Panacibacter ginsenosidivorans: one gene and its partner. The protein of the gene in region 1 interacts with the protein of each later gene in a pairwise test. Links are inferred from orthologs where the notes say so. Each region holds a gene or a part of one and is shown in the gene's direction. Other genes may lie near its edges.

The links.
Region 2: the proteins of sucC (region 1) and sucD interact in binary tests that used the Escherichia coli proteins (3 or more experiments, as listed by UniProt). The link is inferred for Panacibacter ginsenosidivorans from one-to-one orthologs.

The regions. Positions count from the first base shown.
Region 1 is NZ_CP042435.1:4,983,695-4,992,370, forward strand. The notes cover bases 2,393-5,184. They hold sucC (ADP-forming succinate--CoA ligase subunit beta), read left to right. Parts: upstream 2,393-3,078; coding sequence 3,079-4,290; downstream 4,291-5,184. Other genes in these bases: FRZ67_RS21120 (choice-of-anchor X domain-containing protein), read left to right, coding at 2,393-2,704; FRZ67_RS21130 (hypothetical protein), read left to right, coding at 4,590-5,184. Outside these bases: FRZ67_RS21115 (choice-of-anchor X domain-containing protein), read left to right, coding at 1-386; more of FRZ67_RS21120, read left to right, coding at 707-2,392; more of FRZ67_RS21130, read left to right, coding at 5,185-5,249; FRZ67_RS21135 (hypothetical protein), read left to right, coding at 5,394-5,582; FRZ67_RS21140 (globin family protein), read right to left, coding at 5,808-6,365; FRZ67_RS21145 (hypothetical protein), read right to left, coding at 6,377-6,808; FRZ67_RS21150 (choice-of-anchor X domain-containing protein), read right to left, coding at 7,164-8,676. UniProt on the Escherichia coli protein: Succinyl-CoA synthetase functions in the citric acid cycle (TCA), coupling the hydrolysis of succinyl-CoA to the synthesis of either ATP or GTP and thus represents the only step of substrate-level phosphorylation in the TCA.
Region 2 is NZ_CP042435.1:1,538,468-1,546,250, forward strand. The notes cover bases 2,364-5,138. They hold sucD (succinate--CoA ligase subunit alpha), read left to right. Parts: upstream 2,364-3,202; coding sequence 3,203-4,075; downstream 4,076-5,138. Other genes in these bases: FRZ67_RS06370 (DUF5686 family protein), read right to left, coding at 2,364-2,877; dprA (DNA-processing protein DprA), read left to right, coding at 4,327-5,138. In the rest of the region: tRNA lysidine(34) synthetase TilS, read right to left, coding at 1-222; more of FRZ67_RS06370, read right to left, coding at 388-2,363; more of dprA, read left to right, coding at 5,139-5,424; FRZ67_RS06385 (penicillin-binding protein 1A), read right to left, coding at 5,567-7,783. UniProt on the Escherichia coli protein: Succinyl-CoA synthetase functions in the citric acid cycle (TCA), coupling the hydrolysis of succinyl-CoA to the synthesis of either ATP or GTP and thus represents the only step of substrate-level phosphorylation in the TCA.

The DNA.
Region 1 (8,676 bases):
ATAAGACTGCCGCATTTATAAAATCAACAACAACGCGTCATGTCTTTTCTAGAAATGTTTGTAGCGGTTGTCATGCCGGAGAGGTACAAACTTTCTTCACACATGTAGATCCTGTCTTTTTTGGAACCCAGGCAACGCTTTCAGGTTTTCTAACAGGTAAGGCTGGTAGAGGAGGAGCTATTGATTCAGATGGAGATTCTACTAACGATGTATTCAAGGTAAAAGATGCAGCGAACCGCGGAACCACAACCCAAGACAGGTTTCATACTTTCAGCGATATCAAAAGACGAGCCATGGATTTAAAACAGGTGGCAACTACTGCATGTGCAACAGTATTCTCTTTGCGGAATAATCTGATGTTTCACCCGGTAGGCGCTGTTCATTAATATTTATAATATTATCAATTCAAACCGTTCATAAAGCGAACGGTTTTTTTATGCCGGTCTGTAAAATAAAAATTAGGCTTTTGTTGCGTCGCACACTTCGGCATCTTATTCGTTAATGAACAGTTCGAATACGAAAAGTAATTCTATAATTTAAAATAAAATACCACATATATATTATGAAATAAAAATTCGAAATCCCTTTTAAAATGTATTATATTGTAGTACTTTTATCGTATACACCAGCTTGATCCATACCTCCCTGATATACCGCTAATTTTTAACCGGAAAAACTTTTTCAACTTACCTCAAATAAAAAACTTATGGGACCTTCAAAACAAATCTTCACGCTAGCCATTTCTGCTGCTATTATTTTATTATCACTTTCCTGGAACAGAAACAACAAAAAAGACCAACAGCAAAATAATAGTTCTTCGTATGATGCATTTTTTTCGTCGAGGCGTGCTGCAGCAGATTTTTCGGATTTTGATGCCGGCATAACAAATGAATTTGATTGGGCATACAATTTAAGTAATCCTAAAAAAATACCACCTGCAGATGATGTAATGGTGCAACGCATACCCGGAGATAATTTTCATATACTCGTGATGGCGGTGTATGCAAATGCTTCGTTCAGGGAAAAATTTGTAACCATCAACAATGGGGGAGAAGATGTAGTCTTGAGAGACGATGGAACAGGTAATGATAAAGTTGCCGGTGATGGTGTATATACCGCTAAAATCTATACAGATGTAAAAGAATTCAGGAAGCAGGCCCTGAGCATGTTGAAAGAAACGATCAAAGATAATTGGGAGCCGCTTTTTGTTGACAGGGAATTTAATTACAGCAAAGCCTGCGATACAAATCCATTTAGTGAAATTAAATTTGATAACAATGAAGCCGTATCAATAAGTAATCTTACTGCGGCACCGGCTGGTAGCACTACTTTAGATAAGGTTAGAAATAACTGTATCTTTCTTACAGATCTTTCTGTAGTGGAAGACCCAACACGCACGTGGAATTGTTGTACACAAACGGGGAATGTGGATGGTCCCTGGACCTTTAAAACATTAATGAAAAACCTGGCAACACAGGATCCTTCTCAACCTGCTTCAGACCAAACCGTTTCGGATTTTGTAAAAGCCTGGTTGAATAGCTGGGCCGTACAAAAAATAATTAATGAAGATACTGTGCCTGCAAGAACATTGGTGAATGATAAAATTTTAAATCCTTGGCTTGCAAAAAGCCTTGCCGCAGGTAACCCGGAAGGTTTTCTTGATATGCGTTTTGCACCCTTTAAATTAACTGCAATTGTAAATCGGTTTGATCTTAGAGAAAGAGCTTCAGGTATTCCGGCGGGTGAAGGAAGGATGATCTTTTGCCTGATAAATGCTGATTGCACCACTGCTGAAAATTTCACTACCATCTTTGAATATGGCATTAATAAGAAAGATGTTTGTGATTCTTTGAAAAGCTGGGCAACACAATGGTTTAAACTAAAGGATCTTACATTAGGCTCTTCACAATATCTTTCGGCTTTGCAGGCTATCACAGACCAATTTACACTTTGCGGGTCTAATCCTAACCGGACGCATCAAAGCAGCATAGATGCGGTGCGTACCAATGAAGTTGCGCTTGCTGCCACAGATCCTCCCCGTTGGGAGTTCAGGGAATTTGGTTTAAATGGAAATGTGCATGCGCTTGTTCAAAAAACCGTGTCGCAAATACCTGCAGACAGGTATAATGCACAAATTGATAATGCTGATGTGGAACGCATGGTGAAATTTGTCAATGAAAATTCTGCAGGAATAGACAGTGACGCATATGAGGTACCAAATATTTATGATGGATTTGCCTTTCTCGGTGGTAAATCGACGATACTTGATACACCTGTGGGTTTGCCCACAAAACCTTACCATTGGGATGGCGTAAACAATAATAAATCAGTTGCATTTATATCCACCACTAAAACAAGGCATATATTTTCAAGAAATGCCTGTTCCGGTTGCCATGCCGGCGAAGTGCAAACATTCTTTACACATGTAGATCCTGTATTTTTTGGAACAGCAGCAACACTCTCAGGGTTTCTTACCGGAACGGCTGGCAGAGGCGGTGCAGTTGACGCAGATGGTAACCCGAGTAACGATGCTTTTAAAGTAAGAGATGCCGCCAACAGGGGTAATGGCACAGAGCGTTTTCATGTTTTTAATGATATAAAGCGAAGAGCAACAGATTTAAAACAGGTCGCCACTACTACCTGCACAACGGTATTTTCTTTAAGAAATGAATTAATGTTTCATCCTGTGGGTGCTGTTCATTAATAGAAGAGCTACAGAGAAAGATATTACAATAATGATTTGATGGTCTGTTGATTTGCTGGTATCAAAAAAACATTATGTTCTAAAAGCGTATTGAATTTTTTGGTACCAGCTTTGTTTTTTATGGCATCATCCCTTGCGTCGCACTCTTGTACTGAAGAGCATGAATCGACAGCATAACCTTTCTTATTCACGATTGACGAATAAAATTCCGAACGCACAAGGGAGTGACACAACCTGCGATGCCACATGTACTTCAGCCCGTATTCAAATAATATATCACAAACTGATACCTGTTCTTGTTTCTTCTTGCCTGAAACTTGGCTCTTGTAACTTGACTCTTTTCCTCCTATCTTCGCCATCAAATTTTTATACACATGAACCTACACGAATACCAGGCAAAAGAACTGCTGAAAAAATACAATGTGCCCGTTCAGGAAGGCATTGCGGTGGATAATGTTATGAGTGCCGAAGAGGCTTATCGCCAAATGAAAACACAAACAGGCAATAGCTTTGCCGTAGTGAAAGCGCAGATACATGCAGGTGGCCGTGGTAAAGGAAAGATTGTAGGCTCTGAACAACGTGGCGTGGCCGTGGGCAAAAGCCTGGAAGATATTGATACCATTGCAAAGAATATTTTGGGACATACACTGGTTACTATTCAAACAGGACCTGCAGGAAAAAAAGTAAATAAGATATTAATCGCACAGGATGTTTATTATCCCGGTCCAAATCCTGTAAAAGAATTTTACCTGTCTATATTATTGGATCGTGCAAAAGGTCAGAATGTAGTTATGTACAGCACCGAAGGTGGTATGAACATTGAAGATGTGGCGCATGATACCCCCGAGAAAATATTTAAAGAATGGGTTCACCCCGGCGGTGGGTTGCAGGGTTTCCAGGCAAGAAAGATTGCATTCAATCTGGGGCTTACCGGTGAAGCATTTAAAAACTGTGTAAAGTTTGTGACCAATCTTTATAACGCATATGTTGGTTTGGATTGCAGCATGCTCGAAATAAATCCTTTGTTCAAAACAAGTGATGAAAAGATAATAGCAGTCGATTGTAAAATGAACCTTGATGAGAATGCATTAATGCGTCATCCCGATCTTGCTGCTATGCGTGATGTAACAGAAGAAGATCCAACAGAAGTAGAAGCTGGTCAATACAATCTGAATTTTGTAAAACTGGATGGCAATGTGGGTTGCATGGTAAATGGTGCGGGTCTTGCAATGGCAACTATGGATATGATCAAACTAAGTGGTGGCGAGCCTGCCAACTTTCTTGATGTAGGCGGTAGTGCGAATGCACAAACAGTGGAAGCTGGTTTTCGCATCATCATGAAAGACCCGAATGTAAAAGCAATTCTTATAAATATTTTCGGCGGCATTGTGCGTTGCGACCGTGTTGCAGCAGGTGTTATTGAAGCATACAACAAACTTGGCAATATCAATATTCCAATCATTGTTCGCTTGCAGGGCACCAACGCAGAAGAGGCTAAGAAGCTGATTGATGAAAGTGGTTTAAAAGTGCAAAGTGCAATACTGTTAAGCGAGGCAGCAGATCTTGTAAAAAAGGCAGTGGCATAAAAGAAAAGAAACTATTATTCCAATTATTTATAAACGCTCACACGAAAACATGTTGAGCGTTTTTTATGAACCATGCTGAAGAATAAACAGGAAGCTTTTGTAGCGTCGCACACTTGTATTATTGGAAGAAAAGCAACAAGGGTAACAATCCAGGATATGTCATTTCAATTTAACAACCGAAACAATATTTAATAACTATAAAGGACTTCTCAGGAAGTAGCAGTATTATGAAAATATTTAACTATTTCATTTCTATATATTAGTTTTATTAATAGACCTTCAGAGTAAAATATTTTTGTATGAAGCATGCACTACAAAATATCTCTTTACCTCTTACCGTATTTATTTTGTTGGTATCCTGTAATAGTAATAACACTAATGCAAAAAATAATATCGGAATTAATAACACTGAGTCGCTAAAGCCTTCAGCACCTTATCATCTTGATATTCCAACAGGGTGGACGACTGAGCAAATGCTTTTTCCGATTGACTTTGCACCACAAATAACATATACAGGAATAGAAGACCTTCGCTTTACCCATGGATGGGGAGATGTAGCCAGCGATGAACATTGGACATATGCTTTTCTATGGTGGCTTGACGGGAAGCCTTTAATCGATGCAAATATTTTACAGGAAAACCTTAATGCATATTATTCCGGTCTTGTAAAAAGAAATATTATCCAAAGAACTATTCCGGCTTTCAAGGTTGTGCCAACAATAGCAACAATTACAAAAGCGCCAACAATGCAAGGCGATACGGCAACATACAGCGGTACAATAAAAATGCTCGATTATATAGCACAAGTACCTATTATTTTAAATTGTTTGGTGCATATAAAAAATTGTACAACAAAAAATAATACTGCAGTTTTCTTTGAAATATCTCCCAAGCCTCATGAGCATGCAATATGGCAACAGCTGAATAAATTAAACGATGATATTAAATGCAGCGAATAATTATTCAATATTTAAAACTGCTTAATTCGTAGAAACAACACTACAGAAAATTCATAGCATCTTTTATTTTTTTTAAAATATAAATAACTTTACTTGCATAACGATAAACCGAAAATCCATTATTCCATTTAAAAATCCTGTAACATGGTACTTACCGATTACCTGTTTCAGCAATGCCTGCGGACACACAATCTAATAAACGGAAATGCTGCGAGGAGACTGACATTGCTTATTATAGATGAAAAGATAAAAGAGCTTGAACAGCAGCCTTACGATTTTACAAAACGCATTTCCGAATTAAAGAAAATGAAAGATAATATGGAGCCTGTATAAAGCCGGCCTTCATTTACTATAAGGATTTTCAGGTGCCCAATTGTATAATTACTATGCAGCATTCTTGCGTCGCACACTTGTACTTGCACATCCTTATGCGTAGTGTTTATCTTGAAATCATGTGATGTAAATAAAGGAGTTTTAAAGTAATCCGTTATAGGTCTTGCATCAAAAAAAAGAATACCCTTTTGAGTATTCTTTTTTATTGATGTTTGTTTTCCAAAATTACATTTGAACAACCTGTGTTCTCAACGTTTCAACAATTGCGCCGACTCTTGCTATAAGATAATCAGGCAGTCCATTTTTTGTTGCACCGGCTACAAGGTCAACAATAAACTGATCAAAGTCATCGTCAGCAGCCTTGGCAGCCATTCTTGGGTTCTTTGCAGGATCATGTGCTTCAATCATACTTAAACCAGTGTAGGTATAATCTTTAGCGCCTGTAGCAACACAAAAGAAGTCTGTAAGATTTTTACTTAATTCCTGGAAACCACTTAAGTCACCGGCTGTAACTTCTGCAAGTAACACACTGAAATATGGATTAAGTTCAGGATCAGCTGCGATAACAAAAATGGTGCTGTCAACAACGGAACGAATGCCTAATCTTCCCTGTTCAATTTTTACAGAAGCATCTACCGGATCTGTAACAAGTGTGGTGCCACCTAATGAATCATACAAAGTCATAGCGGCAGGTGGAGGGTTGTTATCATCTTTGTTACAAGCAGTTAAAAAAGATGCGAATGCAACAACACAGGATAATACTACAACAGATACTCTTTTCATATTTATGAATTTTAATTAAAAAGGTTAGTTACCGAGTTATAAATTTTTGATGTAAAAGAACCAGCTGCGACAGGGCAACCACTTTGCAATTCTTCTTTGCTTGGCATATATCTTACTGCATTGTAATGAAGCGTAGAACGCATACTATTCAATATATCATCAGCGTTTGCTTTTATAGGGTAAAATGTAAAAACAGCTGTTCCCGATTTTTCATTACATAATACATGATCAACACCTTTTTGATTGTACAACCATGCAGTAACAGTGTTTGCATCTGTTTTGTCAATGGGTTGTTTAAAATCAAAACGGGCCATGATCTTTGTATTAGCTGTAGGAGCTTTAGGCTTCATAACCATATAAATGTGTATAGCTAAAACGGATGCCAGTAAAAGAATTGTTGATAAACTGATCCACAACATCTTTTTGAATTTGTGTTTTGTCATACCTGAATTTTATTGATGAACATTTAGCTCTGAATTATTTACGGTATTTGATTCATCATGGTTTTGAAGAAAATACTTTTTTGTAAAAGTTATTTTTGTAATAAATAAAAGAAGTTATTAAGTGAAGTATGAAACATACAAAAGGAATCAAGCTGATTCCTTTTTATAAAATATAGTATCTGGGTATTCGATAAAGAATATGAACTTGAATAAATGCTCAATACATTTTAAGCAGCACAAGTGAGTGACACAACGAAGATGCCAATGGTGATGAGGCCAGTATAAAAAAACCTTCGAATTTATTTCGTAGCCGAGATAAATTCGAAGGTTATAGAAAATGTAGCTCCTGTTTTTATTAATGCACTGCGTGTACTGGTTGGAACATGAGTTCATTCTTTAGTGCAAACACACCGGTACAAGGAGGTGTTAATGCAAAATCTTTCAGGTCTTTGGCACGCCGCAGAATATCATTAAACATTCTAACCCCGTTTAATGTGCTTCCCCTAAGAGCCGCATCTCTTACCATCATACTGTCATTGTTGGGGTTATTATCAAAATCAATAGCACCGCCTCTTCCTGCTTTACCAGCCAGGAAGCCAGAAAGTGTGGCTTGCGTTCCAAACATTACCGGGTCTACATGTGTAAAGAAAGTCTGTAACTCGCCGGAATGACAACCAGTGCAGGTATTAAGTGAAAATACATGGCGTGTGGTTGTATTTTTTATACGTGTAGGGCCTGCTACCTCAACACCATCCCAATGATATGGCTTGGTGGGCAACCCAACTGGCGTATCTAATATTTGCGCATGGCCACCCATGAAGAACTTGCCATTACTTAGTGTATCGGGCAATGTATAATTATCTGCATTTATATTGGCCTTATTGGCATTGATCCAGGCCACCATGGCCCTTACATCAGGATTATCAACCTGGGCATTGTATTTATCCTGCGGAATCTGCGCTACGCGTCTTTCCACTATTGCACGTGGGCTGGCATTGAGACCAAATTCCCTGAATTCCCATCGCCTGGGTGAACCATCGAGGGGAGCTAGTTCTCTCTCGTTCGTTCTGATAGCGTCGAGATTGGTGTTGCCAACCCTGTTTCCTGTTCCCCATTTGCTGTACTGGTCTGTAATGGCCTGCAACGCAGCGTTATAGCCCGGGCTGCCTAAAGTAAAATTCTTAAGATTAAACCATTGTTGTGCCCAGTTTTGAAGGGTGTCACATATATCTGGTTTTGGAATGGCATATTCAATAACACAGGTCATCTCTAAAGGCCTTGTACAATTACTTTCAATAAGGCAAAATGTAAACCTTCCTTCGCCTGCAGGAATTCCGGCGGCTCTTTCCCGAAGGTCGAAACGATTAACTATAGCTGTTAACTTAAAAGGCGCAAAACGCATATCAAGCTGCCCCGAAGGTGACCCTGCATTAAAACTTTTTGTTTGCCACGGCGTAATAATTCTTTGAAATATAAGTGATCTGGCAGGAATTGTGTCATCGTTTATTATTTTAACTGACTTCCAGTTATTCAACCATTTTAAGACAAAAGTAGAAAGCTCCGCATCAGTAGGATCTGTGGTTGAACTGGTCTTTGCCAGATTTTTCATTAACGTTTTAAAGGTCCAGGGCCCATCTATATTTCCGCTTTGCGTACAATAATTCCAGGTACGGGTAGGATCTTCTACAACCTTCAAGTCTGTTATAAAAATACAGTTCCTTCTTACAGAATCTATCAACTCGTTTGTATTTCCACTCGTGAGACTTGAAATGGAAACTGGCTGGTTCTGATCTAGTTTTTGTAAGTCAAAAGGTTCCACAATACAATCTTTCGCAGATTTTAATTCACGTCCTGAGAACTGGATTGTC
Region 2 (7,783 bases), 3.4 Mb from region 1 along the record:
TTTTGCTTCAAGCGATCTTACAAATGCTTCATCTCTTTCGCTTTCTTCACCTCTTAATTGAAAGTTGCAATGTGCGATCGTAAAATCAAAGCCGCTTTTATAAATAAGATCGGTAAGTACAATGCTGTCTATTCCGCCACTTACAGCAAGCAAAAATTTATGCCGCTGTTGTTGCAACTGAAAATGATCTTTTAAGCGTTGCTGAAACTGCTGTAATAACATGTGGTAAAAGTAGTGAAAGTTGCCGCTTTAAAATTTCAGGAGTAATGTATATATCCAACTCTTCAAATCCTGGTTGAATAGTATTGTTGCAGTTCAAGTGAGTGACACAACAGAAGCTGAATTAATATTCAATTGCCGGCAACAAAAAAATGTTATTCTATAACATTATAAAGCAAACCTGAAACCAAAGAACACACCAAATCTTTGCTGCTTTACATCGGGCAATGGCTGTGGCAACACGCGCCATATAAAATCTATGCGGAAGAATTTAAGAATATTATCTACGCCTGTTCCTACCTCCATATACAGTTTGCCATCTAATGATTTGAATGGTGCGCCTTCTACAAAATTGAGTTGTTTGTTGGCGTCGCTTAGATTACCCGCAACACCTTTTACTTCCCAGAACTGACGCAGCTTTAACTTGCGTGTAAGGGGTACATAACGAAACAAACCACTACCGATATTATGCTCTATATTAAACCCGGCATACTGATCTGTGAGGTATTCAAAACGATTCATAAGATTGAAAGAATGATAGCTATAATAATACCACTCATTACCCGGTTGATGCACCAGCATCTGGTAAGGTAATGTGCCAAAAACTTTTCCTGCAAATAAATTATAACGCAGACTTCCGTAAGGCGCGATTTTTAAATAATCTGATATGTTGAAGTCAATTCTGTTGTAATCATAACTGCTGTTGAGTATGCCACTAAAACCGTGTGTATATATCAATTGAAGAATAGGATATTCACTGCCAAAACTGCTGCGGTCAAAATTACTTTCCAAGAATCTTTCCTGGTAAGCATAACGAATTTTGAAACGTGTTTCAAAAGTGTTCAGCGGATCTCCATTTTTTGAAGGAAAGTATTCTTTACCCGGAAGGTTTAGTAAAGGCGTAAATTGTCTGCTTGATAAAGTAAGGCCAAAAGAAAAGCTCTTATTTGTTTCTGCAAAATATTCCAGCTTCTTTTCTCTAATCTGCTGAAACTTATAAGGCACATTGGGTTTACGTGCAAACACAGCAAAAATATTATCGCTGCCTAATTGATCATACACAACCTGGCCATTATCAAGATCGCTTTTATAAGAAGCCATTATATAACTCCATGGTTTGCGGCTGAACTGGTATTTTATTTCGCCAAGACCTTTATATTTTTTGTCCTGAAAGCCGTAGGCAAGATACCCATGCAGGTTCCAGTGCTGGCTGAAGCCTCTGTTTGTACCAAGATCAAAACGCACCCTTGTTCCCTCCCACCGATTGCCGGAAAGCCAATAATACCATGGGCCAATAACATAATTGCCTATATACTTTGTGCCTGTAGTAAGAAAGTCTACGGAGTTTTTATAAAAAATAAATGTCTTATTGTTCTGTAATGTATCTAACAAAGAATAGATATTCTGTTCATTTTTACTAAGCGGTTCAAAGCGGTTTTGTAACCAGAAAGAATCAGGAAGGTTTTGTGTATTGGGCACCAATATAATGTCTTCACTTGGTTTGCTTTTATTTAATTCATTAGTTACCGAATCACTGTTTACAATTACATTCCGGTAAGTGGTGGTCTTCCTTCCTTTAAATCCTAATTTATTTTGACCTGTTGGGGCAATGTCTACTACGAACTTGTCTTTATATAAAAACCATGCAGAATCGCTGATGAGTTTATATTCCTGTATCAGTGTTAAACCGGTAACAAAATTTATATTGGCGTCAAGCGCAGGACGCAGTGTAATTTTCTGAATGGCAAATGTGGTATCATTCACCCAGCAATCTCCTTCAAAAGTATTTTCACCAACATGTTTTGGCTTGAACTGCAAATGTACCAGCCTGCGTTTGCTGAGGTATTGTGTGTCGAGCAGTTTAAAATTGTAATAATTATCGCCATTATCGCTAAAAGGGCTTACAAAAGATTTATCGAAAACAGGTATCTGGTTATCGTACACATTTATATTCTGGTAGGTAGCCCCCAATTGTTTCATCCAGCTTTCATTGGTAAACCCGCTGGCATTGGTTGCTTTGATAACTTCTCTTGTACGGAACGGCTTCTTTTGGTAATAATAATCAGAGATCGTTTCTGTTAGGTACACAGGTAGAAATGGATCCCTTTCAGAGGTGGTATCTGTGTAATCAAACGCAAATTTCAGCGGCTTTAATACAAAATTCTTTTCGAGTTTATCTTTGTTTACTTTATTCAGGTCAAGCTCTAATTTGTTGTACACTTCATAACCATAATTATCATAAACGGTCCGGTTATTTTTCGGCTTGCTGGCAATTATTTTTCTCCAGAACCACAATGCCCTGTTGTATTTCACTTTCACGATCGCTTCACTTCTTGAAGGCAATACTTCTATATAAACAGTAATGGAAGAGGAGTCTTTGATGTTGGCAAAAGGTATCTCGGTTATTTTATATCCCACGTTAAGTACCTGAAGTGTATCGCCAACAGGCCATGTGTTTAGTTGAAAATCGAAACGCCCAAGAGAGTCGGTAAGTACACCTCTGCCATTTACCTTAAAAACAACAGAAGCAAACGGAATGGGCTCATCACTCTGCTTATCCAGCACTACGCCTCTTAATATTCTTGCCTGGGCATAAGAACTATTCATGCCGACAACAAACAGTAACAATATAATTCCTAACGTTTTCTTCAATGCCATACAATTTCAAAATTACTTGTATTCAAAAACATGAATATCAGCTTCTTTACATACGGCAAACAATTACAAGCGGTTTAACAAGGCAGCTGGTGTTTAGAGCAGTAAGATAAGACGCATTGCGTATCACAACAATATTGAATTTATAAATGGCCGTAAAATTAACACAGTTTGCTTATATATGCTGATAAACGAACAGAACGATGAAGTGTGCGACGCAACAAAAGCCAAATCCTTACTCAAATGCCGGGAACAAAAAAACTACAAACCATAAAAGGTAAACTCTAATCTCTTTCACCTATTTTTGCGCAACCGAAAAAAATGCATCATGTCAGTATTAGTTAATAAGAATTCCAGGATAATTGTTCAGGGCTTTACTGGTACGGAAGGTACTTTTCATGCCGGCCAGATGATCGAATACGGAACCAATGTGGTAGGTGGTGTTACGCCCGGTAAAGGTGGCGGCACGCATCTTGACAGGCCGATATTTAATACGGTGGCTGATGCAGTTAAAGCAACAGGCGCTGATGTAAGCATCATATTTGTGCCACCTGCTTTTGCTGCTGATGCTATTATGGAATCTGCTGATGCAGGTATTGCGCTTGTAGTTTGTATTACAGAAGGCATTCCTGTACAGGATATGGTGAAAGTGAAAAATTATCTGCAGGGAAAAAATACACGACTCATAGGACCTAACTGCCCCGGCGTTATTACTGCAGGTGAAGCAAAGGTTGGCATTATGCCTGGCTTTATTTTCAAACCCGGTAAGATAGGTGTGGTTTCAAAATCAGGTACGCTTACTTACGAAGCTGCTGACCAGGTAGTAAAAGCAGGTCTTGGAATAACCACTGCCATTGGCATTGGGGGCGATCCTATCATTGGTACTACTACTAAAGAAGCCGTTGAATTATTGATGAATGATCCTGATACAGATGGTATCATCATGATAGGTGAAATTGGTGGTGGCATGGAAGCCGAAGCTGCACGCTGGATAAAAGAAAATGGTACCAAACCGGTTGTTGGTTTTATAGCCGGGCAAACTGCGCCTCCGGGCCGCAGGATGGGCCATGCAGGCGCTATTATTGGTGGTGCTGACGATACTGCCGAAGCAAAGATGAAGATCATGAGAGATTGCGGACTGTATGTTGTTGACAGCCCCGCAGATATTGGTAAAACAATGGCTGCTGCGTTAAAGAAATAAATTATAAACTAATATATTGAATGGCTGTCTGTAAAGACGGCCATTTTTATTTTGAGCCCGTCACTATAACTTTTCTCAACAACTGTTGCGTCGCACTCTTGTGCAGCAACAATTCAATTGGACATTGAAACCTCAAAGACAGAGAAGCGCAAAGAAAATATTAAACATCACTTCGTCTCAGCGTCGTTGCGGTTTGTATTTTTCTTTTACAGTAGTATCTTCAATCAAATAAAGAATTTCAAACCGGAAACATGCCCAACGATCTCTTATATCAAATAGCCTTAACGTTGGTGCCGAATATTGGCGCCGTGCAAGCCAAAATACTGGTTGATCATTTTGGAGATGCGGAAAGTATTTTTAAAGCGAGCCTCAAAAAATTAAATGCCGTAGAAAATATTGGTGAAGTAAGATCAGAATCTATTAAAGCATTTGACAATTTCGAAAAGGCACAGGAGGAAATAGATTTTATTGAGAAGTATAAGATACAACCCATCTTTATTACTGATACAAATTATCCTCAGCGTTTATTAAAATGTTATGACGCTCCTGCCCTGCTGTATTACCGCGGCAATGCAGATCTTAATCATACAAAGATCATCAGCATTATCGGCACAAGGAATAACACAGATTATGGCAAACAGGTAACAGAAAAATTAGTAGCCGATCTTGCAGATGAAAATGTATTGGTGCTAAGTGGTCTTGCATTTGGCATTGATGCCATTGCACATAAAGCTGCATTGCAAAATAATTTACCTACTGTTGGCGTACTGGCACATGGGCTTGATACGATCTATCCATCGCATCATAAAGGACTGGCAAAAGAAATGCTGCAGCAGGGTGGGTTGCTTACAGAATTCATCAAACAAACAAAACCTGATAAACATAATTTTCCAAAACGTAACAGGATCGTTGCGGGTATGGCTGATGCAACGATTGTTGTGGAAACAGCTATAAAAGGTGGCAGTATGATCACTGCAGAACTGGCACACAATTATAACCGTGATGTATTTGCATTGCCCGGCAAAACAACAGACAGCAAGAGTGCAGGCTGCAATTATCTTATTAAACAAAAACATGCAACATTATTGACCGATGCACAGCAACTGATAGAAATGTTGGGCTGGCAAAAAAAGAAAGCAAAGGCAAAAGCGCAGAAAGAATTGTTTATTGATCTTTCTGCAGATGAGAGAGTAATTGTTGACCTTCTGAAAGAAAGAGACAGTGTTCATATTGATGAACTGTTTATAAAAAGTGGCTTAAGCAGCAGCGCCATCGCTGCATCAATGCTTAGTCTTGAACTGCAAAATGTACTGATAAGTTTGCCCGGAAAAATGTACAGACTGGCATAAAGCCAATGTGCAGATATGTAAATGGGCAGATGTGCGAATTAATAAAAAACAGCATCTTTTATTGCTCAACAAAAAGCCAACCGTACAAGTGAGTGACACAACGAAGATGCCATGCAATACAAGAGCCTGTCACAAAAAAATTCTACTTAATACCCGGCTTCTTTGGCATTATTGCTTTTGGCTTATCATTCCCATCCGGTAATTTTTCTTTTTTTGTTGTATCGGGCAGTTCGCTTTCGGGTTTTATATCTTCCTGCTTTATTGGGGGTAATACTTCATCTCCATAATCCTTTGCATTGCCATTACCAATATCATCACCCTCTGCACCAAGATCTGTTGGTACATCATTGATCCAATCGTAACTGATATCATTCTCCATAACATCGGGCTTTGCAAATACAGATGATTTATCGATCGCTACATTTTTATCATTTGATGCTTTTGCATAAAAATAGGCCCAGATAGGCAGGGCAACAGAAGAACCCTGACCCAACGCTGTACTGTTGAAACGAATAAAACGATCATCGCAACCCGTCCATGCACCGCAAAGTAACTGTGGCGTATACCCCATGAACCATGCATCGCTGTTATCATTGGTGGTACCTGTTTTACCGGCTATCTCACCGGTAACACCATAACTCCATATTCGGCGACCCGTACCAAACTGCATTACACCCTGCATCATACTGATAACAGAATATGCGGTAACATCACTGATCACTTCTTTACGCAGCGGTGTAAAAGTCTGCAACACATTTCCGTTCTTATCTTCAATGCGTGTTATATACATGGGCTTAACATTAAACCCACGACCGGGGAACATGCTGTAAGCCTGCATCATTTCCATCAAAGAAATTTCACCGGCTCCAAGTGCAATAGAAGGATAAGGTTCAAGCTTTGAAGAAACATCGCAGTTGCGTAGAAAATCTATAAATCTTTTTGCACCTTCATTGCCTCCACCCAACTGCTGCATGATATAAGCAGTGGCGCAGTTCCTTGATGTGGCAAGCGCTTCAGCCATCGGCATCGTTCGGCCCGTACATGTTTTATCCGTAGCCGGTACCATACCATAACCTTTAAAATTCTGTTGCACATCCTCTACCATTGTGCCTGGTGTAAAACCTGCATCCTCTATGGCAAGGCTGTACAACAAAGGTTTTATAGTAGAGCCAACCTGCCGCTTAGTATTAACGTTTACGTGATCGTATTTAAAGGTCTTGAAATCTATACCACCCACCCATGCTTTTACTTCACCGCTTAAAGGATCCATTGCCATAAAACCTGCCTGCAACATTTGACGGTGATACTTGATTGAATCGTAGGGCGTCATTACCGTATCCTTGTAACGGTTGTTGTTCCATGCAAAAACTTTCATGGGTGTTTTTACATAGAAAGATTTTTTTATATCATCATCTGTTACTCCTGCTTTCTGCATATTCTTCCAGCGGTCTGTTTGTTTCATAGCAGCCTGCAACACATTCTCATGTTCTTTCCAAACGCTGCCGCTTTTTACATCGCTTTGCTGGTTCAAAAGTTTTTGCATATAAGCCATATGTTTGGCAACTGCTTCTTCTGCATACAACTGCATACGCGGATTAATGGTGGTGTATATTTTTAACCCGTCTTTGTAAAGATTATAATTATCACCATTCGATTTTTTATGTTCTTTACACCATCTTTTTAACTCCTCTCCCATTACCATTCTAAAGTAAGGTGCAAGGCCTGCTGTCTCATCCAGCTTTTTATAATTCAACTGAATTTTTTTCCGTTTCAGGTCCGTTGCTTCAGCTTCTGACAGGTAATTATTTCTTACCATTTGTTCAAACACCACATTGCGCCTGTCCAGTGCATTCTTTGGATAAATGCGCGGATTATACGTAGTAGGCGCATTAACCATACCCACCAGCACCGCAGCTTCTTCCACGCTTACACGATCCGGCTCTTTACCAAAAAAAGTTTTTGATGCATTGCGTATTCCAAAAACATTATCACCAAAAGCAACAGTATTCAGGTAGAGTGTAACGATCTCGTCTTTGGTAAAATTCCTTTCCAGCTTAACTGCTATGATACACTCTTTCACTTTTTGTATGATACGCAGGAAAATGTTCCCCGTGTTCCAGTTCTCTGTAAAAAGGTTCTTGGCCGTTTGCATGGTTATGGTACTTGCACCGCCTTTACTGCCCAGGAAAAAAAAGGCCCTTGCCAAAGAACGTGGGTCAATACCGCTGTGATCATAAAAACGCTCATCTTCTGTAGCCACCAATGCCTTTACTATGTAAGGATTAATGTCTTTGTATTCCACATTTACCCTGTCTTCCAGGTAATACTTGCCCATTAGCGTACCATCATCTGCATATAA